2 regions of the Vreelandella piezotolerans genome follow, and region 1 is predicted to be linked to the other one. Evidence: predicted binding sites of a transcription regulator. Region 1 holds the regulator's gene; the other holds the start of a gene.
The links. Region 1 encodes FliA, which starts transcription of late flagellar genes. Its sites were predicted from a motif close to CTAAAGTTNNNNNNNNNNCNGCCGATA; they were not measured.

Region 1 (16,033 bases):
AGCAGGTGCGCAAACTCGATGAGTCGCGCGTCAAGCGGTTCTTTCAAAAGGGCACAGGCAACCATGTGGGGCTCGCCAGGGTGCGGCCGGAGGTCTCGGCGCTGGTCGAGTTCATGCCGCTCAACCTACTGGCGCCACAGTGGCCAGTAAAGGGGCCATTCGATGCGGTCTTTTGTCGTAATATTATGATTTATTTCGATAAAGATACGCAGGCTAAGATATTGAAGCGGTTCGCGCCGCTGATGAAGCCTGATGGCCTGCTCTTTGCCGGTCACTCCGAAAACTTCTCGTATATCAGCGATGCGTTTAAGTTGCGCGGGCAAACAGTCTACACCCTCGCGAAATAAGCGAATAAAAAATGCGCGTTGTGCTCGACCTTGGGATAGGGCTCGGACGAGCAACGCGGCAATGGCTATCGTAAGAGGAGGCGTGCTTTGAGCGCAGCCAAGATTAAAGTGTTGTGCGTCGATGACTCGGCGTTGATCCGTGATTTGCTGACAGAAATCATCAACTCTCAGCCCGACATGGAAGTCGTCGCCGTTGCGCCTGACCCCATCGCTGCCCGGGATCTGATCAAGCAGCATAACCCTGACGTGCTGACGTTGGATGTCGAGATGCCGCGCATGGACGGTCTCGACTTTCTCGAACGGCTGATGCGTTTGCGTCCCATGCCGGTTCTGATGGTGTCATCGTTGACGCAAAGTGGCTCTGAAATCACGTTACGAGCACTGGAGCTGGGCGCGTTGGATTTTGTCGCCAAGCCGAGCCTGGGTATTCGCAGCGGCATGATGGAGTACGCCAACGAGATTGCCGATAAACTCCGCGCTGCCGCACGCTCTCGACCGCGCCAAGCGCGTCACAAAAACACGCCGCCTCCGAGTCAGCTCAAAGCCCCCATGATGACCAGTGAAAAGCTGATCATCATTGGCGCCTCCACCGGCGGCACCGAAGCCATTCGTGCGGTGCTGGAGCCGCTGCCTGCCAATGCGCCAGCGATTCTGATCACTCAGCACATGCCAGGCGGCTTTACACGCTCTTTTGCCGAGCGTCTGGATCGTTTGTGCCGTATTACCGTTAAAGAGGCCACGGACGGTGAGCGCGTGCTGCCAGGGCACGCCTATATCGCGCCCGGCGACCAGCACCTGGAGCTGGCCCGCAGCGGCGCTAACTACGTCGCACGGCTCAACGATGGGCCACCGGTCAACCGTCATCGCCCCTCCGTCGATGTGCTGTTTCACTCGGCGTCGAAGCACGCCGGTAAAAACGCCATTGGTGTGATTCTTACTGGGATGGGCAAGGACGGCGCGGCCGGTTTATTAGAGATGCGCCAGGCTGGCGCGCCCACCATCGCTCAGAACGAAGAGTCTTGCGTGGTCTTCGGCATGCCGCGTGAGGCGATTGCCGTTGGCGGAGCGGTCGAAGTGGTGGCGCTCGACGACATCCCGTCTCGACTGATGGCGCTAATCGCCGCTTCCGGTCGCGCGCAGCGGGTTTGACACCACGATATCGAACATCACCTGTATAGCTATTGACAAGGGAAACGACAACAATGAACCGCTTGCTGCGCAATCTCCGTATCCATACCGCCGTCGTCACGGCACTTGCCTGTTTGGTCACCCTTATTTTGGTGGTGGCCGGACTTGGTGTCATGGCCGATCGCAGTGCGCAGAGTAATCTTGCCACGCTCAATCAGATCGGCAACGAGCAGCTCAACGAGTTGAACCGCGCCGACTCGCTGCTCAATCAGGCCATGCTGGCGATGGAAACGGCGTCCAATCTATTGATGGTGGGTCGTACGCAGCAGTCCAATGAGCAGGTAGAGGTGGCAGCCAATCGGATCGAGCGGGCAGAGGCGCGCTTCAATAACTTTGCAGCGACGCCTCGTACGCCCCAAGGGCGAGCGCTAGGGGAGGCCGTGGAGGACAATTTCCACACGGTGCTCGCGCTCGTCAAGCAGCAGCACGAAAGCTTCGCGTTCATGGATATCAATACCTTCAATCAGTTGCGGGGGGAGTTAGCCCAGCCGCTGGAAGCACTGGCAGCGAGTATTACGGCGTTCGTAGAGTACGGCTTCGAGCGTGTGGCGACGACCCGTGCCGACGCGGAGGCCCAGGGGGATACCTTCACGTTGATCAATGCGCTCGCCGTCGGGATGGCGCTGTTGGTTTCCTTAGCGATCTATATGGGTTTGCGCCGTACGGTCATTGCACCGCTGAACGATGCCGTTCAGCGGCTGGACCGTATCGCTCAGGCAGATTTGACTCAGCCGTTGCCTGAAGCAGGCAAGAACGAAATTGGGCGCCTTTTCGCGGCCATGGCGACCATGCAGCAGAATCTCAGCACGACCGTGACGAGGGTACGTGAGGGCAGCCGAGAGATTCACCACGGTACGCGAGAAATCGCCAGCGGTAACGCCGATCTGTCGTCTCGCACCGAGCAGCAGGCCGCCTCGATCGAGCAAACGGCCGCCAGCATGGAGCAGATGACGGCCACGGTGAAACAGAATGCCGACAATGCTCGTCAGGCCAGCACGCTCGCAGCGGACGCCTCGACCACGGCAGAGCAGGGGGGCGAAGTGGTGCAGCAAGTGGTCGATACCATGCAGGGCATCTCGTCCAGCTCACAAAAGGTGGCCGATATTACCAGTGTGATCGATTCGATTGCTTTTCAGACCAATATCTTAGCGCTCAATGCGTCGGTCGAGGCGGCGCGTGCCGGTGAGCAGGGGCGCGGCTTTGCCGTCGTGGCAGGCGAAGTGCGCAACCTCGCTAGCCGCAGTGCCGATGCGGCAAAAGAGATTAAAACGCTGATCGAGGCGTCTGTTAGTCAAATCAACCAGGGCTCTTCTCTGGTAGAAAAGGCAGGACAAACGATGACCGATGTCGTCACGGCGGTGCGTCGTGTGACCGATATCATGGATGAGATCTCCGCCGCCTCTCAGGAGCAGAGTGACGGGATCGAGCAGGTGAGTCAGGCCGTTGGGCAGATGGATCAAGTGACACAGCAAAACGCGGCGCTAGTGCAACAAGCGTCTGCCGCTGCGGCGTCGCTGGAAGAGCAGGCGAATCGCTTGGAAGAAGCGGTGGCCATCTTTCAGGTGCTGAGCGACTCGTCCGCGCGTAGCGCCCTGCCGGCACAGCATGCCGCTACCCAACGTGCACCGCACAAGCTGGCTCAGAACACATCGGCGGCTGCGGCTCCTGTTGCACCGCCGCGGCATCAAACGACGACCCAGGCCCACGATGAGTGGGAAGAGTTTTAACCCTGACTGAATTCACAGTCACCCAATACATGATGTTAGTGAGAGGATGACCCATGGCCGATAAGAACATGAGCTTCTTGGTAGTAGACGACTTTCCCACCATGCGCCGGATCGTCCGCAGCCTGTTGAAAGAGCTCGGGTTTACCAATGTAGATGAAGCCGAAGACGGCCAGGATGCGTTGAACAAGCTGCGCGCTGGCAACTTCGAATTCGTCGTGTCGGATTGGAACATGCCGAATCTCGATGGTTTGGAGATGCTCAAAGAGATCCGTCAGGATGATGCGTTGAAAGATCTGCCGGTTCTAATGGTGACGGCAGAGGCCAAAAAAGAGAACATCATTGCCGCCGCACAAGCGGGTGCCAATGGTTACGTCGTCAAGCCGTTCACAGCCGCCACCCTAGAAGAGAAGCTGAATAAAATCTTCGAGAAAATGGGTAAATGACGCGGCGGAGCCAAGGTGCTCGGTTAACGAGGAGACAACACAATGAGCCAGAATGAGCAGGGTGGTTCTGCCCAACTGTCCGAAGAAGCCGCTGAAGACCTGATCTTTCGTATTGGTAAGCTCACCCGCATGCTGCGCGACAACATGCGCGAGCTTGGCTTGGACAAGGAGATCGAGAAGGCCGCCGAAGCGATTCCCGATGCCCGTGACCGACTGCACTATGTGGCAACGATGACCGAGCAGGCGGCGGACAAGGCGCTCAACGCCATCGATCGGGCGCAGCCGCTGCAAGACCAGCTCTCTGAGCGTGCCGAAGCTTTGGATAAACGCTGGGGTGAGTGGTTCGAAGCGCCCAAGGAACTGGATGACGCCAAGGCGCTAGTCAAAGAAACGCGGACCTACCTGAGCGATGTGCCGCAGATCACCGCAGCGACCAATAAAGAGCTGCTGGACATCATGATGGCTCAGGATTTCCAGGATCTCACGGGCCAAGTCATCAAAAAGATGATGGACGTGATTCGTGAGATCGAGCACCAGCTGGTTCAGGTACTGATCGACAACGTGCCGGGCGCAGAAGCGCGCGAAACGATGCAGCGCAAGGCGGAAGATCAGTGGAAAAACGAGAACGCGCGTCGCAATGAAGACCTTCTCAATGGGCCGCAGGTGAAAGCGAACGCCCCTGATATCGTCACCGGACAGGATCAGGTAGACGACTTATTGGACGAATTAGGCTTTTAATGCCGGGTTATTAGCATATTGTAAGCCTCTGCCTCTGGCAAAATAAAAACCCAGCTCAGCCGTCCTCAAGGGCGGCTGAGCTTATGGTGTGCCTTATTTTGGTCGACCGACCACTCGTCAGCCGGATGACAGCATGGCAGATAACGACAGCGATCAGGAAAAAACCGAAGAGGCCACGCCTCGACGCTTGGACAAAGCGCGGGAAGAGGGCCAGGTGCCTCGGTCCCGAGAGCTGACGACCTTCCTGATGCTGCTCGGGGGCGTGATAGGTCTATGGAGCATGGGGCAGATGCTCTATGACCAGCTTGGCATGGTGATGGAGCAGGCGTTCTTGTTCGAACGTCGCCAAGCCATGGAAACGACCTCGATGCTGGTCAACGCGCTGGACTTGGGGCAGCGAACGCTCATCGCGATGCTACCGCTCTTTCTGCTGCTCACGGTCATTGCGCTGGTAGCGCCCGCACTGTTGGGCGGCTGGCTCATTTCCTCCAAATCTCTCCAGCCCAAGTTCTCGAAGCTGAACCCGATCAAAGGGATCAAACGACTTTTTTCCACCCAAGCACTGGCCGAATTGGCAAAGGCTATCGCCAAGTCGGTACTGGTGGGAAGTGTGGCGTTCAGCTTTTTATATTTTAATATGGGGCGGTTTTTGGGACTGATGGATCAGCCCATTCAGCAGGCGCTGGTGAGCGCACTGAACATGGCCGCTCTGGCGGCTGGTCTCATCGTGTTGTCGCTGATCGTAGTGATTTTGATCGATGTGCCGTTCCAGCTATGGAACAACGCCAAGCAACTGCGTATGACCAAAGAAGAGGTCAAACAGGAGCACAAAGACTCCGAAGGCGACCCCCATGTCAAAGGGCGTATTCGCCAGCAGCAGCAAGCCATGGCGCGAGGTCGCATGATGAGTAAAGTCCCCGACGCCGATGTCATCATCACCAACCCAACGCATTACGCGGTGGCACTGGTATACCAGGAGGGGCGTATGGGGGCCCCTCGGCTGGTGGCCAAAGGCGCGGACGCCGTGGCCGCACGTATCCGTGAAATAGGTGAAGAGTCTGGCGTTCCGAGATTGGAAGCAGCGCCATTGGCGCGTGCCCTGTATCATCATGTCGACTTAGAGGCCGAAGTGCCTGCCGAACTGTATACCGCCGTGGCCGAGGTCATGGCCTGGGCCTATCGCCTGAAGCACGTTGCACAGCAAGGAGGCGAGGTGCCCCCCACTCCCGATAATTTACCGGTTCCCCCGGAAATGGACAGTCCCGGCCGTCGTGCCGGTGGCAATGAGGCGCAAACATGAAAGGCTTAAGCCAGTTGATCAATCAGCGACCCTGGATGAACGACGTGAGCATGAAGCTGCTTGCGGGCCCGCTGCTGATTTTAATGATTCTGGGCATGATGATTCTGCCCCTCCCGCCGTTCGCGCTGGATCTGCTGTTCACGTTCAACATTGCGTTGTCCATCATGGTGTTGCTGGTCAGCATGTTTGCCGAAAAGCCGCTGGACTTCGCCGCTTTTCCGGCCGTCCTGCTGTTCACGACGCTGCTTCGCCTCTCGCTCAACGTGGCCTCCACCCGCGTGGTATTGATGGAAGGCCACGAAGGCGGTGATGCGGCGGGCAAGGTCATTGAGGCGTTCGGCACCTTCCTCGTCGGCGGTAATTTTGCAGTGGGGCTAGTCGTCTTCCTCATCTTGGTCATCATCAACTTCATGGTCATCACCAAAGGTGCGGGGCGTATCGCCGAAGTGGGCGCTCGCTTCGTGCTCGACGCCATGCCTGGCAAGCAGATGGCCATCGACGCCGACTTGAATGCTGGGTTAATTGGCGAAGATGAAGCGAAAAAGCGTCGCGCCGAGGTAGCCCAGGAAGCCGACTTCTACGGCTCCATGGACGGTGCCAGTAAATTCGTTCGTGGTGACGCGGTGGCGGGTCTGGTCATTATGGTGGTCAACATTATTGGTGGCCTGCTGATTGGCATGATGCAGCACGATCTGGGCTTTGCCGATGCCGCGCGTACCTATACGCTGCTGACGATTGGCGATGGCTTGGTGGCTCAGATCCCGGCCCTGGTCATCTCGACGGCTGCAGGCGTCACCGTGTCTCGGGTAAATACCGAGCAGGACGTTGGTCAGCAGATGATCAGCCAGCTGTTCGTCAATCCTCAGGTCATGATTCTAGCGGCGATGGTCATGGGGTTGCTCGGCCTGGTGCCCGGCATGCCCAATTTCGTATTCTTGGTCTTCACCGCGCTGCTGGGCGGCTTGGCGTGGTATCTGATGCGTCGCAAAGAGCAGACCTTGGTCAAAGAGGAGATCGCCACGGCGCCACCGCCTCTTCAAGAGACGCCAGAAGCCAGTTGGGAAGACGTACAGCTGGTGGACACGCTGGGTCTGGAAGTGGGCCACCGTTTGATCCCGCTGGTAGATTCGCGGCAAAAAGGGGAGTTGCTGGGGCGCATTAAAAGCGTCCGAAAGAAATTCGCCCAGGAGGTGGGCTTTTTGCCCCCGGTGGTACACATTCGCGATAACTTAGAACTGCCGCCCAATACCTACGTGCTTTCCATGAAAGGCGCCGAAATCGGCCGTGCCGACGCGCAGCCCGGCAAATGGCTGGCCATCGACCCCGGCCAAGTGTCCGGTGAGCTACAAGGCACGCCAACGCAAGACCCAGCCTTTGGACTGCCTGCGGTATGGATCGATGGCAACCAGCGTGAGCACGCTCAGGTCTACGGCTATACGGTCGTGGATGCCAGCACGGTGATCGCCACCCATCTGAACCATCTGCTGCACCGTCACTCTCCCGAGATGCTGGGGCGGCAAGAAGTGCAAAAGCTGCTGGACAAACTGGGCGAAGACCAAAAATCGCTGGTCGAAGAGGTGGTGCCCAAAGCGATCTCTCTGACCGTGTTGCAGCGAATTTTGCAGAACCTGCTGGATGAAGACGTCTCGATTCGCGATATGCGCACGGTGTTGGACACCTTGGCCGAGTATGCGGGACAACAGAAAGACCCCAATGAGCTGACCGCTCTGGTGCGTATCGCGCTGGGTCGCGCGATTACACAACAGTGGTTTGCTGGCCAGGAGACCCTGCACGTCATGGGACTGGACGCGCAGCTCGAACAAGTATTGATGCAGGCCATGAACGGTAACGGGGCCATGGAGCCGGGGCTGGCGGATACGTTGATGCATCAGGCACAGCAGGCGCTCGAGAAGCACGAAGGCAGTGGTGAAGCGCCCGTGCTGGTCGTTCAACACTCGTTGCGCGCGGTGCTATCGCGCTTCCTACGCCGCCGGATGCGCCACTTGGTGGTGATGTCCCAGGCAGAAATTCCCGACGACCGCACCCTGCGCGTGACCACCCTGGTCGGTGGCCGCTAAATTGGTAACAGGTGAACCATGAGCGTGAGACGTTTTGTCGGAGCCAATAGTCGCGATGTCATGCGCCAAGTGCGCGAAATACTGGGTGACGATGCCTTGATCGTTGCTAATCGCCGCACCGAAGGCGGCGTTGAAATTCTGGCCATGGCCGACGACGCGGTCGACCAGTTCGATCCGTCACCCGCAGAGCCTTCAGAAGTATCGCGAGACGCCCCGGCGCCCGCTGCGGCTTTCTCACTGCCGACACAGCCAGATCCGCTGGAGGCAATGAGCGAGCGCCTGCTCCGAGAAATGCAGGACATGCGCGAGCTGCTCTCTCGCCGTCAGCCGATGGTGGAGTCGCCGCGCGGCACTCAAACGACGTATGAATATCTGCTAGCCATGCTGGTGCGGGTGGGCTTTAGCGCCGAACTCAGCCATGAGGTGCTCGAAGCGCTGCCCGAGGAGTTATTGACCCAGGAAGGCGGCCATGACGCTGCCAGCGCTTGGCTGCGCGAACAGCTCATAGCGCGGCTGAAGGTGCTGGCGCACGAAGATCGCTTTTTCGATCAAACCGGCATCGTGGCGCTGGTAGGGCCTACTGGGGTCGGTAAAACCACGACCACGGCCAAACTGGCGGCGCGTTTCGTCATGCGCCATGGCACTCGTCCGGTGGCGCTCGTGACCACTGATAGCTTCCGCATCGGTGCCCACGAGCAGCTACGCATCTACGCCCGACTGTTGGATACGCCGATGTACGCGCTCGACGCAGAACAGCCTATCGACGAGCTGGTCGGCCGACTGCAAGGCAAGCAATGGGTCATCATCGATACCGTTGGGATGAGCCAACGAGATCAGCGCGTGATCGAGCAGATTGCGCACTTGCAGGGCGGACAGTCGACAGTACGACTGGTGCTATTGCTCAATGCGGCCAGCCAGCCAGAGACCCTGGAAGAGGTGGTGTTGCGCTACCGTCAGGCAGCGCGGGCCGCAGGGGCCGAGCTCGACGACTGCATCATCACCAAGCAGGACGAGGCCGGGCGACTGGCGCCCGTTCTGGATATCGTAATGCGCCACGGCATGCGCGTACTGTTTGGATCACACGGCCAGCAGGTGCCGGAAGACATGGCCGTGGCCACGCCCTCTGGCCTGATCGACCAAGCGCTCTCGGCCAGTTCGAGTACTTCGATGGATCAATGCGGCCCGGCCAGCGCGCCGAGCCTGCCGCGCTGGTCGCGAGATGTGCTAGGCCAGGGGCGCCGGCTGACGTCGGTACTGACTCGGCTGCGCCAACGGGTCGCCGATTTTCACCGTTTGGAGGCCGCCTGGGACATCGCTGCGCTGCCCAGCGTGGTGCAGGATCAGCGTTTAGACACGCTGCTGGCTGGCGCGGAAGCGACCCACGATGCCATGGGCGTCGTGTGGTCGCCCAGGCGCAACGAGCGCAACTGTGACTGGTCGATGCCGGACGTGGCGCTCGACGATCAAGGGGCATGGTTGGCACTGACGCGTTTGCAGCATCGCCAACCTGCTGGGTGGCAACCACGATTGGCGGGCTGCGCGGCAGACATCGCCGTTCATCTGCTGCCTACCCTGCCGGAGTCCGACGCGCTGGCATGGCTTAACGACCAGCGCTTGACCTGGGTCAGCGCCGTCAACGCCAGTCAGCGTGTACACTGCCAGGGCGAGCGTCCTACCCTGCGCACGCTGTTTCAAGAGAGTACGCTCACCCATCGTGTTGCCATTCGTTTTCGTGGTCAACGCATGCAGCTATCGACAGCCTACGTGGAGGCCCACGATGCCACCGGCAACGCGGTGCTGGCTTGGGTGGGCGACGTGTGCGATCCAGAAAGCAGCAAGCGTGTCGTGCGCCGCTACTGGCTAACTCCCGCGCGTCTAGGCAGCGACGTTGTATCGCTGCTGTTCATTCAGTTACAGAGTGATGGGCTATCCGCGTTGACCAAGCGTGCCTGGCAGCAGCTAAAAGAGGCGGATGGCGGCGAGGTGAGCAGCGAGCTACGCCTGCTCATGGCCAGCGGCGCCGCCGCTGTAGCCAGTCACTTGGATCTGGCCGATGACGACGCGGTGCAAGCGTTGCGAGCCGACCTGTTGCGCCTGCTGGGCAGTCAGCGTAAACGCCGCGATACGGCGCTACTCGACGCCTTGGTGCACGTGTTGATGGCACGCGATGCCATTCGCCAGCTCGGTAGCGTCAGTCGCGAGGACCTGATATGAGCGGCCAGGATCAAGCGGCGGGCCTGCGCAAATGGGCCGATCTACAGCGTCAGCAGCGAGCCGCACAGGACGAACCACAAGATACCCATGCGTCCGCCGCTCCTGCCTCGCCGGTCAGTACTGAAGAGGCGGCGGTGCATACCCAAGACGCTCTGGCGCCCACTGTCGCTGCCGCCACTGAACCGGCGACGGTGACGCCACCGCGCCCTCAAAAGCCGCTGGTGGTGATAGGGCTACCGCATACTGGCGCCGCACAAGTCGATAAAGTGCGTGGACGTTTGGGGCAGTGGTCGGCGTTGGGGCGTCAGTGGGCGGGCGACCCGCAGGATTGGCAGATTCAGGTCGTCATGGCCGATACGCCGTCGCTGGCCATGCTGGCGAAGGAGCATGCACGATGGGCGCTATGGGTCACTAGCGATGCCGATGGCTTTGCCAGCATGTACCGTGTGCTTCGAAAAGTGCGAGAGCATGGCGGTCCGCGACGCCTGCTGGCACTCCATGAACCGCACCTGCCGCGTCAGGGGCTGCTGGAGAACTTGCGTGACGCCGCCGCTTACTATTTGGATATCGAGCTTTTGTTGCTTGCACGTTGAGACAGATGATCGGCTTGCTGTCGTTAGCGACCTACGCCGAATAGAGGGCCCGCGTATGAGGCTATTTGCCCGACAGACGTTGATAAAAGCCGTAAAGTTGTTAACAGTGAAAAGGGTGAGCCCCCGCGCAGCGATGCTGGCAACCATCATGTGGGTCGTTAGCGCCGAGGCGGCAACGGGTAGCTGGAGCCGAGACGTGCCTGGCGTGTTGGTCGCCATGAGCGACCGCACCAGTCAGAGCCAGGCCATTTCGCCACCAGCAGGCATCCCGCTGGGAGGAGCGACGCTAACGCGCGTGCAGTGGCGGTTCGACACCCCACCGAGTCACCCCGTCAACGCTTGGTTGTGTCACCCTGAGCGCTGCGTGGCACTGTCGGGCATGCGCGGCAGTACCACTGCGCTGGAAGGCATGTTGGCAAATGCGCCGCTGCACTTTCGGTTTGCACTGTCGCCGGGCCAGCGGCCAGTGAGGGTGCAGGGGCTACAGGTGATAGTGAATTATCGGTAAAGGCCGTTCAGCCGCGAGGCACGAGGATGTATACAGCACAAGGCAGGATCAAACAAAGTGAGCTGTTGACCCAATACATGCCACTGGTGCGACGTCAGGCCTTAACGCTGCAGGTAAGATTGCCCGCAAGTATTGAGCTAGATGATCTGATCCAGGCAGGCATGGTGGGGCTATTAGAGGCGCTGGGACGCTTCGATGCTGCCCAGGGTGCCACGTTCGCGACGTTCGCCAGCCAGCGGATTCGCGGTGCCATGATGGACGAGCTGCGCACTCGCGACTGGCTGCCGCGCAGCGTACGTCGTTCGGCGCGGGCAGTGGACGATGCGGTACGCCGCTTGGAGCAGCAATTGGGCCGCCCCCCTGAAGAGGGTGAAATTGCCCGCGAGCTGGAGATGCCCCTGAGCGAGTACCAGCAGCTGTTGAATGACACCAACAGTGGTCAACTGCTGCCGTTCGAAGAGCTGGTCGCCGATGGCGGTGAGCCGGCGGGTGACGATGCCCAGCATCGGCCGTTTGACCAATTGCTTGATGAGCAGCAGCGACACACCTTGATCGAGGCCATCGAGGCATTACCCGAGCGTGAAAAGCTGCTGATGGCGCTCTATTACCAAGAAGAGATGAACCTTAAAGAGGTCGGCGCGGTGCTGGGCGTCACCGAATCGCGGGTCTCCCAGCTACACAGTCAGGCGGTGAGCCGTCTGCGCGCGCGTTTACGCGATCACGATGAATCCTAATACCCACTCACCCTACTCGGCGAGGAGCCGTTGATGAACCCATCTACGTTGATCGGTATCTTTGCCAGCATGTTGCTGCTGGTAAGCGTGCTGTTCTTTACTGCAGAGTCGCCCGAAAGTTTTATCAATGTGCCGGGACTGGCCATCGTCATCACCGGTACGCTGGCGGCGACCTTCATCAGCTATCCGTTGAAAGAAGTGCTGCGAGTGGTGCGTTTGGTGGGCTTGGTGTTCCGCCGTGAGAATACCTATGTGCGGGACGACATCAACGAGCTGGTGTCCATGTCGCGGCTCTGGTTCAAAGGTGACGTGCGGGCCGTCGAACGGGAGCTCGAGCACACCCGCAACCCGTTTCTACGAACCGGTATTCAACTTGTGATCGCCAATACCAAAGAGGATGAGATTTTCGACATGCTGCGCTGGCGTATCGCCCGCTTGAAAGCCCGCGAACACGCCGAAGCGCAAATTTTTCGCACCATGGCGACCTACGCGCCCGCTTTCGGCATGATCGGCACGTTAGTGGGGCTGGTCAACATGCTCGAAGTCATGGATGCCGGAGACCTTCAGGTCATCGGCCCCCGCATGGCGGTAGCACTGCTGACCACCTTCTACGGTATCTTGCTGGCCAACCTCGTGTTCAAGCCCATCGCCGTCAAGCTGGAGCGGCGCACCGAGGAGCGGTTGATTACCATGAACATGGTGCTCGAAGGGATTTCATTGATCACCAAGCGCCGCTTGCCATCGTTCATTGAAGAGACGCTCAACTCCTTCGTAGCGAACTACCATGATGAGATCCGGGACGCCAACGTCAAACCCCGCCCCGACGTTGGCTCCGCATTGAAAGGGTAGCGCCATGCTTGACCGCGACTCACGGCATGCCCTGGAGCTGCCCGCTGCAGTGGGTGAGAGTGACGAGAGCTGGCTAACCAGCTACTTGGACGTACTCACACTGCTCATCACGCTGTTCGTTCTGCTGCTAGCCTTGGCGCCGCCGAGCGGCGGCGAAGGGCAGAGCCGCGAGGCCCTGAGCGTCGCCAGCGCCGTGACCTCACTGCCGCTCGCTAGCTTGGCCACGGGTATTCAGCCACGCCATGAAGGGTTGCAACCTCATATGGCGGGACTCGACATTCCTGGTGTAAGCGTCTCGCAAGGTCAAGAGGGCGTGACGCTGCGCATCGACGACAGCCTTTTGTTTCCCAGCGGCAACGATGTGCTAACGCCCCAAGGGCAAGATGTGTTAGAACGACTCTCTTCCGTGCTGGCGACTTTCGATGGGCAAATCTCCGTTGAAGGTCATACCGATAACGTGCCTATCTCGACGCCGAGGTTTCCATCGAACTGGGAGCTCTCAGTAGGCCGTGCCATTGCGGTCGTGCGCCAATTAGAGCGGCAAGGCATTGCCATTTCACGTATGCGGGCGGTCGGTTATGCCGACACCCAACCCATGGAAAGTAACGCTACCTCGGAAGGGCGAGCAGCCAACCGGCGCGTTGAACTGCTGCTAAGGCAGCAGGTCGAGGGGTAAAGCACTATCTCGAGGCTATCTGCGTGTCGAAGCATCACTCGCTACTACAATCGTTTGGCGCCGTCATGGTGCTCGACGGTGAGAGTCGGCGCATTCAGGCGGTCAGTCGCAACCTAAACAAACTGCTGGGATTGGCAGACACCGAGCTCCGTGCGATTTCCCCCGCCACCGTGCTGGGCAAGCGGTTGAGCCAACGATTGCGCCAAGAGCTGCATGGACGCCAGCGGTTAGCGAGCCCGCTAGCCTTCCGTCGGCTACATGACACCACGCGCCTGCAGGTTCACGCTTATCGCACGCATCGCCACGTGGTGGTCGAAATCGAGCCCCTCAGCCCGCTGGGCAAACGACGCCTGCTGGGGACCGTCAACGAGCGCTTGATGCGTCTAGCCGAAGCGACCCATCAAGAAGAACTGCTGGATTATTTAGTGACCGCCGTGCAACAGCTCACCGGTCATGATCGCGTCTCGGTCTGTCATTTCGACAGCGATTGGCACGGGCTGATCGTCGCCGAAGCGCAAGGCGGGCACCTGCCTGCGCTGCTGGGCCAACGCTTTCCTGCCAGTGACTTTCCGATCACGCTGCGCCGCACCTACGAGCGCCATCCGATCCGTTTGATTCATGACGCCAGCGCCCATGCAGAACCGCCGCTGCCGTGTACGCCAGAGGGCGAGAGCGTCGATTTGCGCCACTGCTTTTTACGTGCCCCCGCGCCGGAGCGTCAGCGCTACTTGCAACGGTTGGGCGTACGCGGTGCGATGAGCCTGGCCATGCAGGGTGACACCGGGCTGTGGGGCTTGCTGTTCTGCCACTCGGCAGCGCCTCATCCGGTGTCGCCGCCAGTCCGCGATGCCGTTCGCACCCTCGTCCAGATGGCGACCCAGCGGCTTTTGCTACTCAGGGCTCGACAAGAGGCCCGCTATCTTCAGCGCGTACAAGATAGTTTGGTGCTCTCGACGAATGCCCGTGTCGAGCCGCAAAGCCCCGTCGAGTTGTTGTCAGCCCAAGCGGAGACATGGTGCTCGCTGTTTCGCGCCCACGGTGTTGCACTGTGGCTGAAAGGCAGCGTTTACGCGGACGGTCATACGCCCGACGCCGCAGTCGTCGCTCAGTTCGTCAAACGGCTCGACAAAGCGCATCGACACAGCGGGCCTTGGTGTACCCGTGGCGTGGCCAGCGAGCCCTTGACCGAATCCCTGAACATGCCAGACCAATGTGGCATTCTGGCCGTGCCGCTGCCCATGAGCGTGGCTCAGCGCGGCTGGCTGATCTTCTTTCGCCCCGAGCAGGTAGAAACGCTTTACTGGGCGATGCAACCGACCTCGGCACCGCTACCCCCGGTGATGGTGGCGCCGTCGGCGGCCTGGTGCGAAGAGGTAGTGGGCAAAAGCGAGGCGTGGCAGCGCGTCGAGCGCCTGGCGGTGATGGACCTGGGAGAAGACCTGACGCTGGCGATCTCCGCTTACGAGATCAGCACGCTGAACATGCATTTAGAGCGTGAGCGTAAGGCGCTTGCCGCTGCTAATCAGCGCTTGGAGCAGCTCGCCCACTTCGATCCGCTCACCCAGGTGTGGAACCGCTACCGTATCGAACAGGCCATCGATGCCGAACTGGTCGCGGCCAAACGGTACGGCGCTGCCTTTGCGCTGCTGCTATTCGATGTGGATCACTTCAAGCAGATCAACGATACCCACGGACACAGCGTGGGCGACGACGTGCTGGTGTCGCTGGCGCGCCTGGTGGAAACCTCGCTACGTGGCTGTGACCACCTGGGCCGCTGGGGCGGCGAAGAGTTCGTGGTGCTCGCCACGCACTCGGACATGGACGCCGCGGTCGGCTTGGCTGAGCGGCTGCGTAGCCTGGTGGCGACACTGCACGTCAGCGGTCTGGATCAGCCCATCACGGTGAGCATCGGTGTCGCCATTTGGCAGCCCGGCGATAGCTGTAAAACGTTGATGGCCCGGGCCGACGCTGCCATGTATCGAGCCAAGCGTAGCGGCCGTAACCGCGTAGAACTCGCCGAAGAGCGCGTGACTTAAGGCGTGCGGGCCGTCTCGGCGGCCGCACTGCACAACGCTTGCATGCGCGAGATGGCCGCATCTGCACCCGCCAGGCTAAAGGTCATGTACCAAGGCTCCCGCTCGTTCTGATCGAAGCCAAGAAAGAGCTGTTCCCCCGACTGCATTTCCTCGATCAGCGTCTCCATATCTTGCAAATAGAAATGGGCATAAAAGCCGTCATCGCCGCGCTCGGTAATGAACTCCGCCATGGTGTCGATGATCGGCTGGTCGTCGATGCGTAGCCGCGTCGGCACGAGGTTCACCGCACGGCTTTCGCCTTGCTGTTGCGCCAGCGTCACTCGCATCTCGAGCCAAGGCAGGTCGCAGACACCCTGGGTCGTGTTCACGCTGAGCGTAGCGTCTGAGTAGCTGTGGGTCTCCACGGCGCGGAAGTGGCGTTCGTCGCCAAGGCTAAGGGCCATCGACTGCCAGTGCCCGTGGGGTTCGGTAGAACTCACGTTGAACGTGGCCGCCAGCGCCGGGTTCGCCAGCAGGAGCGTGGACAACGCGTAGGAAGAGAGTGCGCGAGTGGGGCTCATAGATCGTATCGTCATCGAAAACCCTAAGCCTATAGCGTGTTG
Region 2 (16,033 bases), 780 kb from region 1:
AGCATATCTTCTAACATAGCAACTTCATAAAAAGAACCCGTTCTAGCAATTATTTTCTGTATATGATCGTTTTTATTAGGCAAATAAAACCCAATATTTTCGCCGCCATATAAAAAACGACAAATATCCTCACTAGCTCTTTTAATCTCTAAGTTATCTTCTTCCATAAGGCATTTTTCTAATTCTGAGATTTGTTTTGATAGAGCATAATTCCTCTTAATAAAACCATTATATTCACTAGACCTATAATCATCAGATAACACCTGACCAACAGCTTCTTCCACAGTGTTAAAAACTAATGACTGGGGATAAATATTTTTTGCACCTGGCCAATTATGTATCAATGGTTTGATCCCTTTTGCCATGGCCTCTGCTATGTTATATCCAAAAGACTCAGAAACACTTGTTGAGATTAGATAATCTTTATCCTCAAGCCAATCATCAATATTTTCGACATGTCCATAAAAGACTACGTTTTCTTTTATGCAAAGAGATTCTAGGATGTGGTTTATATAGCGATAAAGTATAGGATCACTGATTTTTCCTGCCACATGCACGGTGTACCTTTTGTCAATTTTTGCTAACTTCTCTATTACTTGCACAAGAAGCTGTGGATTCTTAACACTTTTAAATGACGCAACAAAAGCCAAAGAAAAGCCGGGCCCGCGCTCTCTATAAGTAAACCCTTCTAAATCCACGCCATTATGTATTACAACAGAAGATATGTTGACCCCTCTATTTTTCACATATTCCATTGTATGCTCAGAAACAAATATTAACCTATCTAAAAAACCACTTTCAATTTTATATGGCCATTGTGAAAAGGCTTCAAAGCCATGTAGTCGGCAAACCACCTTACATTTTTTCTGTATTGCTTTACTTGCCTCAACCACAACTTCATCACACCACTCAAACCACGTCACGTCCGACCAATCCATGAGTGATTGAAGCCTTTCCATATTAGGCAATCTATAACCCAAATGCCAATATTTTACATTAAAATTCTTGCTAAACACCTCAACAATAGGCTTAATGAATGTCTCTCCGCGCGAGCATACAATTAGCAAATTCTTATTTTCTTCTTTCTGCCTTTTTCCTTTTTGATGCTTAACAAAATAAAGTTCATCACCAGCCTTAAAATGGTGCTCTTCAGCCTGAACTCCATCGCCTGCCAATGTATCAATATCCGTTACACTTTCACCATCACTCTTTTCGTATAAATAAGCAAGAAGCCATTCCACCTTATCTTTTTGTTGGCTATCAATATCTTTAGCGACGAAAATAGCATCGTCTGATCTTAGCTCTAAGCCTTTATAAGTCAAATTTTCTAAGCGCAGAAAGTCAAGTCCATTCAGGCTCGCCCAGCGCTGTAGTTCTGCGAGGTTTGGTTGACGCTCATGGGTTGGCTGAAAGGCTAGCTTCACCTGCACAAGTAAGGTGTTAGCCAAATATCTATGGCCATTTTCCAAAATAGCTATAGCATCGTTCAAGCTATCTAATATCAGTAAATCAATACCTGGAAGCCCTTCAATAGCATTAAGCGGCACCGTACTGATAGGCAGCATTGACAGCACACGAAGAGGATCATCCTGCTCACCAGTTTGCTGCTCCTCTAAAGGTTGGAGTGTACCTGTTAACTCAGGGTCCAACGTTGCGTACAACGTAGCATCCTTACCATCTCCTAATGTAGCGTGAGGGTAGTGGTGCCACTCACCAAGTTGTTTTAGTTCATCAGCTTGCTTAGTTAATAAACTCCCAGGATCAAAGGTAATAACGGCAAAGTTGCCTGTCTGCATCCACTCAGTAAATCTTGGGTGTCGGGCAAACAGCGCGCCATTGTCAATCACGGTAATTGGGCTGTCCAAGTGCCACTCAAGCTCAGCCTCTTGCTGTTCTGGTTCAGATTCTACGGCCACTAACTCAATTAGCTGCTCGTCATCAGCAAACCACGCATCCCCCTCTTTATTAAAAGTGAGAGCTTCCGGTTGTTTACCTTCACAATGACGATACCAGATACCACGCATTGCCATAGTAAAGTGCTTGGCAAAACGAGGGCCATCACACAAGGGCGATTCTTTCAGGATGGTTGGTAATGCAGCACGTATGACGGCGAGGCTTGGTAAATCAGACGCTAGCTCTTTTGCACGCTTACGGAAGTCGTCCCAGTTATCCGTGACTAACTCGGGCATACCCGCATTGGCCAAATGAGTCGCACTATGTCGACCGGCGAATGTCGGCCCTACACACGTGACTACCGGCACTCCCATGGCGAGCGCTTCGCAGGTTGTCAGGCCACCTGAATATGGCCATGTATCGAGCGCAATGTCGATGCGCTGGTACGTCGTGAGGAACTGCTCATGTCTAGCAGGGCCTTCCAATATTAGCCGACCCTCTTCTATCCCTTGTTCGTTAAAGCTTTTGACGATCTTACGCTTGAAATTATCTCCCTCAAACTGAATACCTCTTAGCAATAGCCTACTACTTGGAACTTCATGAAGAAGCTGAGCCCACTCTTTAATAAGGGGGGGAGATAGCTTTGCCGGGTTATTCAAGCAACCAAAGGTAATAAATTGATTACCAAGCGCAGGCAAACTGCTTACCGATGGCATGTATTCCGGTAAGTGGTAGCAGACATAATCATCCGGCAAACGAATCAGTTTTTCAGTGTATAGATGGTCGCTGCCGTGGGGGGTTTCAAAATGGTCACTCAAGAAATAGTCAACGGCATCCAGCCCGGTCGTATTAATTTGCATGCCTACCCATTTTACAATGAGAGGCGCAGGCTTGCTTGAAATGGCTTGATACCTTGAACCATCCCCCCCACCATTCATGTCTAAAAGAATATCAATACCATCAGACTTAATAACGTCACTTAAATACTGGTTAGTGACATTTTCGACGACCCTCCATTGACTGGCTAGAGCGATCACTTTTTCAGTGATAGAGTCTTGAACTTGATTGGTACTGTAAAAAAATAGTTCAAACTCGTCGGAAGACAGATTTTCCAGCGCAGGTAGTACCATTTGGCCAACGGGGTGAACTCTAAAGCCACCTGAGAGCAGGCCTAGCCGTATTTTTTTATTAGGCCGTGCCGGCTTAAAAGCCCCATTCATATTTTTGAGCTGATATTTTTTTGCCCACTGCTGATGAATCTCTTTTAATTGCTCGGCAGTATTTTCCGGGTTATAGTGTTGCGCAATAATTAGATTCGAAAACACCTGGCTATTATCTTGTAGGCTCAGCTCTGCTTGAAAATATTGTTCAGCCTCCCTGTATTCTCCTTCTCGCATGGCCAAGCTGCCTAGATGATTATTAACACTCAATTTATTAGACGCCAACTTCTTAACTTCAAGCAATGTTTTCTTGGCCTCACCCGGCCGCCGTAGATTATCTAAAATACGGCTGCGCCAAAGCAATGTATCCACATTGCTACGATCCAATTGTATCGCCTTGTCGTTAGCTTGCAGTGCCAAGTCATTTTTACCTTGGACATGATAGGCCTGACTCAGCCATGAAAAAATGTCAGGGTTTTTGTCTTGCTGCTTCACTAAACTCAAAAGGGTAGGAATCGCGTCGGATGCTTGCCCGCCGAGGACTTGGTATTGTGCACGTTTCAGCTGATATTCACTCGGGACTTGATGCATAATCTTGTCGATTTGCTGCATACAACTGATGGCATCAGCGAACTGCTTCAAACGTGCGTAAGTATCAGCCTTAGCAACCCATCCTAAAGCGCTAGAGGGGAACTGCTGGGTCATTGCCCCCGCAATGTTCAATGCTTGTGTTAGCTGGCTGGCTTTATAAGCTTTATCAAAAGCTGTTGTCATACGGGCTAATGATTGGCTAGTAGGAGTTACTTGGCCATTTTTCTTGCTTTGATTTTTTTTTGCTTGCTTGCGAGCCATGACTACCTCGGTGGCGCTCTGGGCTAATGATGAGTTTTCATCATCATACCTGAAGTGCAGGCACAAAAAAGGCTGGCCAATGGCCAGCCTTCGCTGCTATTTCTTGCTTTAGAGTGGCTATTAGCCCAGCAGGGACAGAACAGACTGAGGCGTCTGGTTGGCCTGGGCCAGCATCGAGGTACCCGCCTGCTGTAGGATCTGCGCACGCGTTAGGTTGGATACCTCAACAGCGTAATCGGCATCTTGAATACGTGAACGAGCTTCTGACAAGTTAGTGACGTCAGTTGTCAGGTTCTCAAGCACTGATTCGAAGCGGTTAATAGTCGCACCAAGGGTTGCACGACTATCATCGATAGATTGCAGAGCCGTATCAACGGAGTCAATAGCAGTTTGTGCGGTCGAGAAACTGGATACATCCAGAGCACCAACACTCAACCCACTTGCGGTAGCATCGACCAAACCAATGCTCAGTTCGTCAACGCCAGCGGTAGTGTTGGCTCCAACTTGGATATTCAGCGTTGTAGCTGAATCATTCAGAAGGTTGGTGCCGTTGAAGCTGGTTGCATTCGCTACACGAGTAATCTCAGATACGCGCTCATCGATTTCAAGCTGAATAGAATCGCGGTCTTCTGCGGTGTTGGTATCGTTAGCAGCTTGAACCGCCAGCTCACGGATACGCTGCAGGTTGTCGCTGATTTGGTTAAGACCACCTTCCATGGTTTGTGCCAGAGAAATACCGTCATTGGTATTACGCTGAGCCTGCTGCATGCCGGTGATTTGGGCGGTCATGCGGTTAGCGATGGCTTGACCAGCAGCGTCGTCGGCAGCGCTGTTGATACGCAGGCCAGAAGACAGACGCTCTTGCGCTTTGGACAGCATGGCCTGGGAGTTAGACAGGTTGTTCTGACCGATCAGGGCAGTGATGTTCGTATTGATCACAGACATGGAAGTGCTCCTTGAAGATTAACTGGCCATCAGGCCTGCTTTGCGGCGGTCAACCGCCGTTATTTTAATTAACGGCAGGCCAGTCAGAATCTTTAAAAAATTAAGCGCTTTTTTTGTAAAACAATGTAACCAGCTTAGTTATTATTCTGCATGGCGTTCAGCATGCTGAACTGCTGTGCTAGGTAGGAGCCCATCGAGTTCATCTGTGCGATCATGCCATCCAATTGAGCGAACTGAGTACGATAGCGGGAGATGTTGCGCTCGATGCTCAGCTCCATTCTGGCCTTCCGTTCCTTGAGATTGTCGATTCGCTGCTCTGCGCTGTTCACAGAAGTTTGAATCAAACCATCGTCACCGGTAATCGACTTGAGCGTCGCGCTCAACCTGCCCGCAAACCCCTCTTCTGATGACTCACCTGCAAAAAAAGCGCTGAGAGCTTCAGGGCTGTTGGAGATTGCCTCGTCCAATTTCGTATCATCTATCTGAAGACGGCCACGCTCATCGATCGCGATGCCAAACTGCGCCAAACGAGTAAAGTCGCCAGTACCAACTGGATTGGTCACGTCACGGCTTAGCCGTGTTTCAACCGTGCGTACGGTGCGGTCACCTAGCAGCTCGCCAGATGTCTCTCCCTCACCATTGAACGCTGTCATACGGCCTACGGTGGACTTCATTTCGTTGTAGGTGCTGACAAACTCCTTAATGGCTTCTTTTAAAGAGTCTTCATCGCGCTCAATGACAAGACTAACGGGCATTTGTGAAGCCGCTGTCAGGTCGAGCGTTACGCCTTGGATAGCACCTTCCACCCGGTTGCCACTGCTTGTAATCGCAATGCCATTCACTTCCAGAGCGGCATCCTGGCCTGCACGTCGTGTACTGGTATCCATGGACAGACCATCTAGGCCTGAAAAACCAATAATCGAAGCTTCTTTACCGGTTTCTTTTGAGCTCAAGGCTAGCCGATAGCCTGTACCGTCATTCACGATAGAGGCCGTCACGCCAGCGTCTGCATCGGCATTAATTTGATCACGCACGCTAGCTAATGTGCTGCCCGCAGAAATATTGATCGTTTTGCTGCTCAAGGCCGGCGCATTTGGATCGAACGCGCCGTCGGTATAGGTGGCGCCAAAATCTAACGTTAGAGTGGTGTCGCTGGCAGCCAGGACTTGATCCATCGTGACGCTGTTAGACGCCACGCTGCCCGCCCGTGCCAGCTGTGTCACATTGATATCGTAACGTCCAGCGTTAGCCGACTCTCCTGCTGTCGCGCTGACCCCTTCGCCAGTCACCGTACTTTTTTGCTGCTTAAACGTAGAAGCATCGTTCAACGCAGTAATCGACTCTTGCAGACGATCCATTGCCGACTGCAGGCGACCGTACGCCGATATTTTGGTTTGTTGAGTATTCTGTTGCTGCGTGAGCGGCGTTAGCTTCTGCCGCTCAGACGCTTGAAGCTGAGTCAACAGGCCATTCAAATCCAAACCTGAACCAACGCCAAGAGAGGTAATCGTCGCCATGTGGCTCAGCTCCTTTTCGTTTAAAAGTTATAGACTGAGTAGATTATCGGCAGGGTGGAAAAAACTTTAGCTTTGCAAGGATCAAAGAGCTAAAAAAGGCCTAGAGGATACTCTAGGCCAACATGACTTCGTATTCGAGTTTAGTTTTGGCCTATCTGGCCTAGTGTCGCAAGCTGCTGAGTCAGGTAGGCGCTGGTCTGATTCATTTGACCTACCATGCTGTCCATCGCAGCGAACTGAGCCCGGTAGCGCTCAACCGTTTGGTCGATACGGCTTTCCGTTGTCGCGAAGCGATCGTTTAGCGACGAAACCCGACGCTCCGAGCTGCTCACAGCGTTTTCCAGTCGTCCGCTTGGCCCGACGAGCTGCTCGACCGTCGCTGAAATTTGTCCTGCCATGCCATTCTCACTGGAGGTGCCTGCAAAGAAGTCCATTAACTGATCGGGTTGATTAGCGATGATGCCATCAAGCTGCTCATCATCGATTGCTAACGTTCCATCCAACTGAAGAGAGATGCCAATATCGGAGAGCATATTGAAGCCATCCCCACCCAGGCTACGGCTTAGTGCTTGGCGCAAGGTAGTTTCGACTGCCCGTGTGGCGCTGTCACCATTCAGCTCGCCCGCACTATCGCTTTCCGGATTATAGGCAGTCAGGCTGCCAATGGTATTTTTCAGCGCGTTGTAATCATCGACAAACGCCGTTATCTGCTCACGAATTGCCTCACTGTCCTGAGAAACCGTCAAAGTGCTGCTGGCGTTGGCTTCTGATAGGGTCAGCGTCACGCCTTGAATAGCATCCTCAATGCGATTGGTGGCACTGACGATATCAATACCGTTGACATTGAACGCCGCATCCTGACCTGCTTGCACCACCTGCGTGTCGCTAGTGGCAACATTCGCGTCTAAAATTTGCGAAAAATTGGTACTTTGAATGCTGGCCGCAGCTCCTGTTTCCGTTGCATTCACAGAAAGACGATACCCTTCCCCATCATTAATGATCGAAGCACTCAAACGTCCATCGCTTTGTGCGTTGATAGCATCCCGCATGTCATTGAGCGTGCTTCCATCCTCGATCACAATGGGGTCTATGGCACCATCAGCGAGAGAAAAAGACAGCGTTTGTTGACCAGAGACGAGTGCCACATCCGGGGCGTCTAAACGCTCCGTGACTAAACTGCCTGCCGTGGCTAGCTGATCGACTTGGATATCGTACTGGCCTGGCTGGGCATCATTGCTACTCACAGCAGCAACGGCACCCCCTTCCACACTCGTACTTAGACTTTGAAAAGCGTCCTGCTCGTTCAATGCTTTAGCCGACGCCTGAAAAGCAGAGAGCGCGCTTTGCAACTGCCCATAAGCAGAAATTTGCGCCTGCTCTGTTTCGATCTGTTCCTGGATGGGTTCGAGTTTGGAACGTTCCGCCTGCTGCAGTTGCGTCAGTAAGCCATTGAGATCCAAGCCAGAACCAATACCTAACGATGTAATAGAAGCCATAATCAAGCCTTTATTGGTGCGTTTTTACTCGCTATTAGTCACTCCTAATCAAGAGGCAACGTATTTTCTAGCGCAGTCGACATTTCTTAACATCATTAACCGTTTTCTTTATCTTATATTTTTCGGCAGTGCACAGCACTACTTAACCAGTATGACGAACTTTTAAGTTTCTATATGTAAAAACAAGTAACATGAAGAATCTCACGCCAGTCATTGGATAACTTGTATCAACCATAGACCTTAAAGACTTCATTTTCTTGACAGTTAGCTATGGGTACCGCTCAGAAAGCGCTGAGAGCCTCACAAAATATAGACCTTGGTCTAATCCCCCTCCTGCATTATAATGCACTGCAGCACACCCATTTTGCTGCGAATGCAGGAGCCTCCCCCATGCCCGCCGAAGCGTTACCCTCTGCGTCGACTGCCTCCTTCCATATTCAGCGCAGCTTACGACACTGTCTCTCCAGCGTAGCCGAAATGCTGTATGAGAGCGGACACGTGCTCGAAACCATCACACTGACACAGCGAGGTCTGTCCCGCCAAGAGCTGGATAGGCTTCGCCAGCAGCACCCGCGCTGGGCGATTTGCCAAACCACCTTGGAAAAGAGCGACGCCGCCATGTTCAATGACTATGACCGCTTGGTATTGACGCCATTGGGCCGAGAGCTAATGTTCGATATGTTTGGTCAAGGCGCCGCCGACTGCGCTTGAGCATCATTAGCGATATGAAAACGCCCGCTGAGGAAGCGGGCGTTGGCAGATGCTGATGTCGCGCTGTGTTAGCACTGATATTTCAGTACTAATGCTTATGATCTGAGAGAACCGCTTAGCGCAGCCCTAACAGCGAAAGAATAAACAGCACGACAACGATCAGACCGATGATATAGATGATGTTACGCATAATGGCACTCCTTGCTTTTGCGTTTCATGGAAATCAAAGGGTTGCTTCCCTTCAACGGGTGCTTTTAGCGTAGCAGGCTTTTCATCGGTTTGCGTAATGTCCTTCAGCGTTCCGCTGAGGGAACCTTGTCTGTGCATGGCTTTCAGAGCCGTACCACTCTCTTCTCAGGTATCGCCATGAAAACGACGGCTTTTATGCTGGCGTGTGCAATAAGTGCGTTGACCGTTACGCCGGTCCTTGCGTCAGCCCCTTCATCGGAGGCGCTGCAAGCACTCGATCGACAGGCCCGAACCCTCGATCGTCTACACACCGTCGTGGTGGCACATGACGGTACGATCATTCATGAGCATCATCAGGGCGGTCCCGGCGTCGCGGAGCCTGCCAACGTCAAGTCGCTTTCTAAAACGGTATTGGCCGCCGTGACCGGCGCGGCCATCGAATCAGGCATTATCGAATCGGTGGATCAGCCCCTCGTAGCGCTACTCGATAGCGTGCCGAGCAGCGCCGATCGTCGAGTCAACGACATCACGGTCGCTCACCTGTTGGCCCAGCAGGCTGGGTTGGAGCGCACCTCCGGCAGCAACTACGGCGCTTGGGTAGCTAGCGCTCACTGGGTCAACGATGCGCTTACACGCCCGTTCGTCGACCGTCCTGGTGGTCGAATGCTCTACTCTACTGGCACCAGCCATTTGCTGTCGGCAGCGCTGACTCAGGCCAGCGGCGAAAGCACGCTTGCACTTGCGCAGCGCTTGTTGGGCGAGCCGCTCGTTATTGCGATTCCCCCTTGGCCGCAGGACCCTCAAGGGATCTATTTTGGTGGGAACGACATGCAGCTTTCCCCACGCGCGCTCATTGCGATTGGGGAGCTATACCGTAATGACGGCAGGACCGATGGCCAGCGCGTGCTGCCAGAGGGTTGGGTAGAACACTCTTGGACGCCCAGAGGCCAATCGCCTTGGACAGGTGATGGCTACGGTTTTGGCTGGTTTATGACGACGCTCGCGGGGGAAGACGTTGCTTACGGGAGAGGATATGGCGGGCAGGCGCTGTATGTGATTCCTGAGCGCGACATGACGGTGGTGATTACGTCAGACCCAACGCCGCCCTCTCCCGGCGGTCAATTTCAGCAACGGTTGAATGAGCTGGTCGTCGATTTATTGGAGGATGGGTAGCGCGGCGCAAGAAACGTCACGCCCTCGCCAACTACTCCCCTTTATGCGCCAAACTCATCAAGTAGAGCGCAGCGGCCAGCGCCAGCACGGACAGTGCCAAGTAGATCGCATCCAGCGGTGTGGCGAAGCGAATGTCCACCACGGCGCGGAAGAACTCGATGATCACGGCCAGAATCACCACGCGGGCGATTTTGTCTTTCAACTGATCCAGCGAGGCGACGTTGAAGGGGTGGGCGGGGTAACGCACCTCGGCTTGGTCGATACGCGAGACGAACAATCGATACACGCCCAGCCCGAATATCAGCAGCACGATGGCAATCAGATAGATATCCACCGCGATAATGATGTCGGGCACCAGGGTGTCATGGATATTTTGGCTGTCATCCACCAAGTAGTAGTGCAGCACATCCCCCACTACCTTGAAAATATCCAACGTACCGACGATAAACAGCATCAGCGAGCCCAGCAGGCTTGGCACCACCGCCAGCATGACCAAAAAGCGCGAATTCCACAGCGCCGTCTCGATACGCCTCTCCCAAGTAGACTGCTCGTGAGGCGGTTTGGGTGGCGGTGTCGACTGAGGTGAAGGTGAGTGACTCATCGTAGACGCATTGCTCCTTATGGTATCCAAGCCCATCACAAACGTACCTTGACTCTGCCTGACACGTCGACCAGCGGAGCCAGTTCACAAGCAGCGCTTGGTAAGTATTAAATAAGATTCATCAAGACGACCGTAAACGTCACGCCCGTCAGCAAAAACCCCAGTGCGAGCATCAGGCCATCTCTCGCCACCAGCCCCAGCCCAAACAGCGAAAGTGCCAATCCAGCGCCATTGGCACTGAAAGGGATGAACTCCATGGGTGGCATCGCTAACGCCACCAGCAGGCAAGCGAAGGCCGTCACCCGAATACCGATATAGCCCGTCATCCACGCCAAGCGCACGCCCAGCAGTCCATCGATCCAGCGGGCCGGTTTTTTCATATAGTGCAGCCCTTTATCGAATTTATGCCGAGACAAAGAGCGGTTGAGCAACCAACCAGGTAGCCAAAACGTTGCTCGACCGATCAAAAGCTGCACCGACGTGAGCAGCACCAAGGCGGCCATCAGCGTTGGCATTCCGGGGATATCACCAATGATCGGCGCCAGCGTAATCAAGCCTGCCAACAGCAGCAGCGGCCCAAACGAGCGCCGCCCCACCGCATGCACCACATCATCCACGCTAACCTGCGCGTTTTCCCGCTCCATCCGTTCCATGGTGTGGATCAGTTCGGTTAAATTCGTTGCTTCCTGCGTATCGCTCATGGGCGTCTCGGCGCTCCTTTACCGTGAGTGTTGGGATGGATTACGCTCTCGTCGGGTGAATGGCTGAGTTTGCTGCGAATGAAGTCGCTATGACTGACGTAAAGTAGATCCGCCAGCCGACGGATGCGATGCTCTTCCAGCGGGTCGAGCGAGCCATCGGCCCAGGCCAGCTCCCACATGAGGTTCACCAGCTCCAGGCGCTGATCGTAGTCGTAGTGCTGTTTGATCAGGCTAACGAACTGATAGTGATCCACTGCATCGTCGACCTCCGCCTCTGCCAATGCCATCAACTGGCTGACATCTTGTTCATCGAGCCGGTAGCGCGCCATCAGCATTTGCTTGAGGGCCGCGCGCTCTACGTCGCTCTGATCGTAGTCCGCGCGCATCACCTCACACAGTAGCGCTGCCGAGGCTAGCTCCAGGGTCAGGCTTTGGTCATCACGCTGCTCAGGCGCAGAGAGGGCCTGTTGAAAAAAAGAGTGAATGGCATCCAGCACGGCGAACTCCTCCTGTCAGTGGCTAGCTTAGGACTCCAAGATGCCTCGAGAGTGCCGCCTCAATCCTTGCGCTTGGCGAGCTGCTCTTTGAGCTGTTTGGGCACTTGTTTGATGATCAGCCGATCTTGGGTTTCGTCATATTCAATACTGGAACCCAGCAGGTGTGAATCGAAGCTGATCGAGACGCCGCCAGAGCGACCGGTAAAGCGGCGAAACTGGCTAATGGTGCGTTTGTCCGGCGGTATTTCCGGCGAAAGGCCGTAGTCGGCGTTGCGAATATGGTCGTAAAACGCCCTGGGCTGCTGCTCGTCGACGAGCTCGGAGAGCTCTTCCAGCGTCATGGGTTCGCCACGGCGTAACTGCTCGTTGGCGTAGTCGACCAGCGTATCGGTTTTTTCACGACTGGCATCGTCGTCCAGGTCCTCTTTTTCGACGTAGTCGCTAAAGGCTTTCAGCAGCGTACGGGTTTCGGCCGGGGCATCGATGCCCTCCTCCATCCCCAGCAGCGCCGCGACGCCGTCGGCCAGCTTTTTACCGCCGCGGTCCTTCAGGAACGACACGTACTGCGTGCTTTCCGCGCCGCTCTGCCACTGGGTCACGTTGATGCGTGCCGCCAGCGTGAGCTGGCTCGTATTGAGCTGGGCGGCGGGCACCGCTTGGTGCGCGTCGTTGAAGCCAATGCCTTCCCGCTGATGCACGAGCGCCATGAACAGCGTTTCGGTGTCACCTTGACGAAGATGGGCGATGACCAAGAAACCGCCCACCGAGAGCTGGCCCTGCAACGTTTGAGCCAGCCGCTCGGCCATGGCGCTGGACAATTGGGCAAAGGTTTGCTCGTCGGCTTGATACGCCTTGAGCCACGCCACCAAGGGGCTTGCCTGCTCACCCTGCTCGGCAAAACGCCCCCAGCCTTTTGCCTTGGTGTTGTAAGTGTCGTTTAGCGCGTTCACCAAGCTTGCCATCACCGCGTCATTGCTGGCGGTGTCGGTCTCGGTAGGTGGGGCAGTCACACTCAAGCGTTCGCCGTCGAGGGAAGGCTCCAAGCGGTAAACGGTACTGTGTAGTAGCGGCATAAACAAACATCACCTTTTGAAAAAACGTCGACTAGCACACATCGATATCAAGGCTTCAAGCGGTAGCCAGTGCGGAAAATCCAGGCAATGGTGGCAAGACTTGCCGCCAGAAACAGCAAGATCATCGCCACGCTGGCCCCTAAGCTGACATCGCTGATGCCGTAGAAGCTCCAGCGGAAGCCGCTGACGAGATAGACCACCGGATTCGCCAGGGTCACGCTCTGCCAAAACGGCGGGAGCATATCGATGGAATAGAAGCTGCCGCCTAAAAACGTGAGTGGCGTAATCACCAGCAGCGGCACGAGCTGCAGCTTGTCGAAGCCATCTGCCCAGATGCCGATGATGAACCCCAGCAAGCTGAAGGTGACGGCGGTCAGCACTAGGAACGTCAGCATCCAGAACGGGTGGGCGATCTGCAATGGCACAAAGAAGCTGGACGTGCCGAGAATGATCAGCCCCAGCAGTATCGATTTCGAGGCCGCCGCCCCTACGTAGCCCACGACGATCTCTAGATAGGAGATCGGCGCCGACAAAATCTCATAGATGCTGCCGGAAAACTTGGGAAAAAAGATGCCAAACGAGGCGTTCGAGACGCTTTGGGTCAGCAGCATGAGCATGATCAAGCCAGGCACGATGAAGGCGCCGTAGCTCACGCCGCCAATTTCCGTGATCCGCGAGCCAATCGCCGCGCCAAACACCACGAAGTAGAGCGAGGTGGAGATCACCGGCGAGACGACGCTTTGCAGCAGCGTGCGGCGGGTGCGCGCCATTTCCGCCATGTAAATCGCGCGAACGGGATAGAGGTTCATGAACGCTCCTTCACCAAGTCAACGAAGATGTCTTCCAGCGAGCTCTGCCGGGTGTGTAGGTCTTTAAAGCCAATGCCCGCCTGCTCTAGCTGCGTTAACAAGGTAGAGATCCCGCGCCCTTCCTCTTCCTGGCGACCATCGTAGGTGTACACCAGCTCATGACCGTCGGCGGCCAAGCTGAGCGCTTCCCGCGCCAGTGCGGGCGGCAATTCCGCCAGCGGGCTATGCAGTTGCAGGGTCAGTTGCTTGCTGCCCAGCTTTTTCATGAGCGCGGCTTTTTCTTCTACCAGCACGATCTCGCCGCGATTGATGACGCCAATGCGGTCGGCCATCTCTTCGGCTTCTTCGATGTAGTGGGTCGTGAGAATGATCGTTACCCCCTCATCGCGCAGCCCGCGCACCACGTCCCACATGTCCCGGCGAAGCTCGACATCCACCCCGGCGGTCGGCTCATCCAAAAACAGAATGCGCGGCTCGTGGGAGAGTGCTTTCGCAATCAAAACCCGGCGTTTCATACCGCCGGAGAGCGTCATCAAACGGTTGTGACGCTTATCCCACAGCGAGAGCGACTTGAGCACTTTTTCGATATGGGCTGGATTGGGGGCTTTGCCAAACAGGCCGCGGCTGAAACTCACCGTGTTCCACACCGTTTCGAACGCTTCGTTGGTGAGTTCTTGCGGCACGAGACCGATCCGCTCGCGGGCTTGGCGGTAATCGCGCACGCTATCGAAGCCGTCGACGATGACATGGCCTTCGCTTGGGTTAACCAAGCCACATACCACGCTAATCAGCGTGGTTTTACCCGCCCCGTTCGGGCCGAGCAGAGCAAAGATTTCACCGCGTTGGATGGTCAAATCCACACGGGTGAGCGCCTGAAAGCCACCTTCGTAGGTTTTATTCAGGCCATCGATGGTGATGATAGGGTCGTTCAAGGCGTGCTCCTTACATCGCGGGCCAGCGCAGTACCGGCACAGCACGATGCCAATGGCACCGCGACGGCAGCCGCGGTGCATGACGGCCTTTAAAAGGGATTAGACGATGTCTGGAAAAGCGGCGTGCGCCGCCAGTCAGACAGAGTGCTAGGTGCGGCTGGTGATTTCGAGCAAGTGATAACCAAACTGAGTCTGTACCGGCCCATGCACTTTATTGAGTTCACCGCTGAAGACGACCTTGTCGAATTCAGGCACCATTTGGCCGGGGCCAAAGCTACCCAGGTCGCCGCCCTGGCGGCCGGAGGGGCAGCTGGAGTGCTGCTTGGCGACATCGGCGAAATCACGACCGTTTTCGATCTCTTGTTTCAGCGCGTTGCACTGCTCTTCGCTGCTTACCAAAATATGACGGGCGCTGGCACGTGCCATAACGAACTCCTTTAATAAAACCAATTTGGCGGGCCAGTTTACCACGCCTGCCGCTAGTCGTGACCCAAGGCACCGCTATAACGAAGCGCCTCGCCCACCTTCGCCAAAGCGCGCTCGTGCGCCTGCACCGAGAGCGGCCCACGGGTACACGCCACCACGACCCAAGGGCCGTTTCCGGCGCGGCTCTCCTGGGAGGCGAGCACCTCGCGAGAGGCAATGCCAGCATCACAGCTTCGCCGATGCTGCGTGCCCGTTTTGTGCGCAAAGGTAAATGCGCGGCCCATGCCCCGTTTCAAACGGTGCTCACCGGATTGGGTTCGTTGCATGATGCCAAGCAGCGTTTGGCGCTGTTCGGCATTCATATCCTCCATGCCACCGCGATGCAAGCTGGCCAGTAGGTCGCCATAGGCGCGCAGCGTGCCGACGTTTTCACCCGTGGCTTCATAAGCATCGAAGGCGTGGTCATAGTCGGGTTGGCCGAAGCTTTCTTCGCTCACGTCCAGCACACGGGCCAACGCAGCGGAGCGCTGGTTCACACCGTATTGTCGCAGGGCGATAAAATCTAACCCGCTCAGCTGGCGAGCCCCGGGATGCCATTGGCCATACACGCCTTGGCGAACGTCCACCAGCTTGCTGATGGGGCCGAGATGCTCCGGCTGGCCGTTGCTGGCAGCGATCATACGGCGGGCACGAGCATTCACGGCATCCAGGCCGACGCGGTCGATCAGCATGTCCGTGGCGGTGTTGTCGCTGACGGTAAGCATCTGCTCGAGCAGGTAGCGCACCGAGATCGGCGTGCCGGGGTCGTGCCAATTGACCGGCCCTGCGCCATCGACAAAGTCGCTACGTGCCAGGATCAGGCGTTCATCCAAGGAGAGCGTGCCCGCCTGACGCTCGGCCAGCACCTGAGCCGCCACGGGCACTTTAATCAGCGATGCCAAATACCAGGGGGCGTCTGCCTGCCACGCGTACGCCTCGCCCGTTGCGAGATTCTGAACGTAAACGCCAAGTGCTCCGCCAAATACGTCTTCAATGGCGCTTATTCGGGCGTCTAGATC

Region 2: a site for FliA is predicted at 4,920-4,946, ahead of GYM47_RS15160 (flagellin N-terminal helical domain-containing protein). Genes of this name have one in related genera too.

Annotation. Positions count from the first base shown of each region.
Region 1 covers NZ_CP048602.1:136,977-153,009, forward strand. The annotation lists gene GYM47_RS00615 (CheR family methyltransferase) at 1-347, shown strand, start outside; gene GYM47_RS00620 (protein-glutamate methylesterase/protein-glutamine glutaminase) at 435-1,496, shown strand; gene GYM47_RS00625 (methyl-accepting chemotaxis protein) at 1,550-3,262, shown strand; gene cheY (chemotaxis response regulator CheY) at 3,316-3,705, shown strand; gene cheZ (protein phosphatase CheZ) at 3,748-4,443, shown strand; gene flhB (flagellar biosynthesis protein FlhB) at 4,577-5,743, shown strand; gene flhA (flagellar biosynthesis protein FlhA) at 5,740-7,821, shown strand; gene flhF (flagellar biosynthesis GTPase FlhF) at 7,840-10,035, shown strand; gene GYM47_RS00655 (hypothetical protein) at 10,032-10,628, shown strand; gene GYM47_RS00660 (flagellar protein FlhE) at 10,744-11,136, shown strand; gene GYM47_RS00665 (RNA polymerase sigma factor FliA) at 11,163-11,870, shown strand; gene GYM47_RS00670 (motility protein A) at 11,904-12,719, shown strand; gene GYM47_RS00675 (OmpA/MotB family protein) at 12,724-13,395, shown strand; gene GYM47_RS00680 (sensor domain-containing diguanylate cyclase) at 13,419-15,431, shown strand; gene GYM47_RS00685 (hypothetical protein) at 15,428-15,991, opposite strand.
Region 2 covers NZ_CP048602.1:3,307,316-3,323,348, forward strand. The annotation lists gene GYM47_RS15155 (FkbM family methyltransferase) at 1-3,905, opposite strand, end outside; gene GYM47_RS15160 (flagellin N-terminal helical domain-containing protein) at 4,026-4,850, opposite strand; gene fliD (flagellar filament capping protein FliD) at 4,985-6,367, opposite strand; gene fliD (flagellar filament capping protein FliD) at 6,508-7,863, opposite strand; gene GYM47_RS15175 (hypothetical protein) at 8,254-8,574, shown strand; gene GYM47_RS15180 (serine hydrolase domain-containing protein) at 8,941-9,936, shown strand; gene GYM47_RS15185 (YqhA family protein) at 9,968-10,537, opposite strand; gene GYM47_RS15190 (exopolysaccharide biosynthesis protein) at 10,645-11,238, opposite strand; gene GYM47_RS15195 (tellurite resistance TerB family protein) at 11,235-11,735, opposite strand; gene GYM47_RS15200 (nucleoid-associated protein) at 11,795-12,808, opposite strand; gene GYM47_RS15205 (ABC transporter permease) at 12,856-13,617, opposite strand; gene GYM47_RS15210 (ABC transporter ATP-binding protein) at 13,614-14,549, opposite strand; gene GYM47_RS15215 (peptidylprolyl isomerase) at 14,697-14,975, opposite strand; gene GYM47_RS15220 (serine hydrolase) at 15,029-16,033, opposite strand, start outside.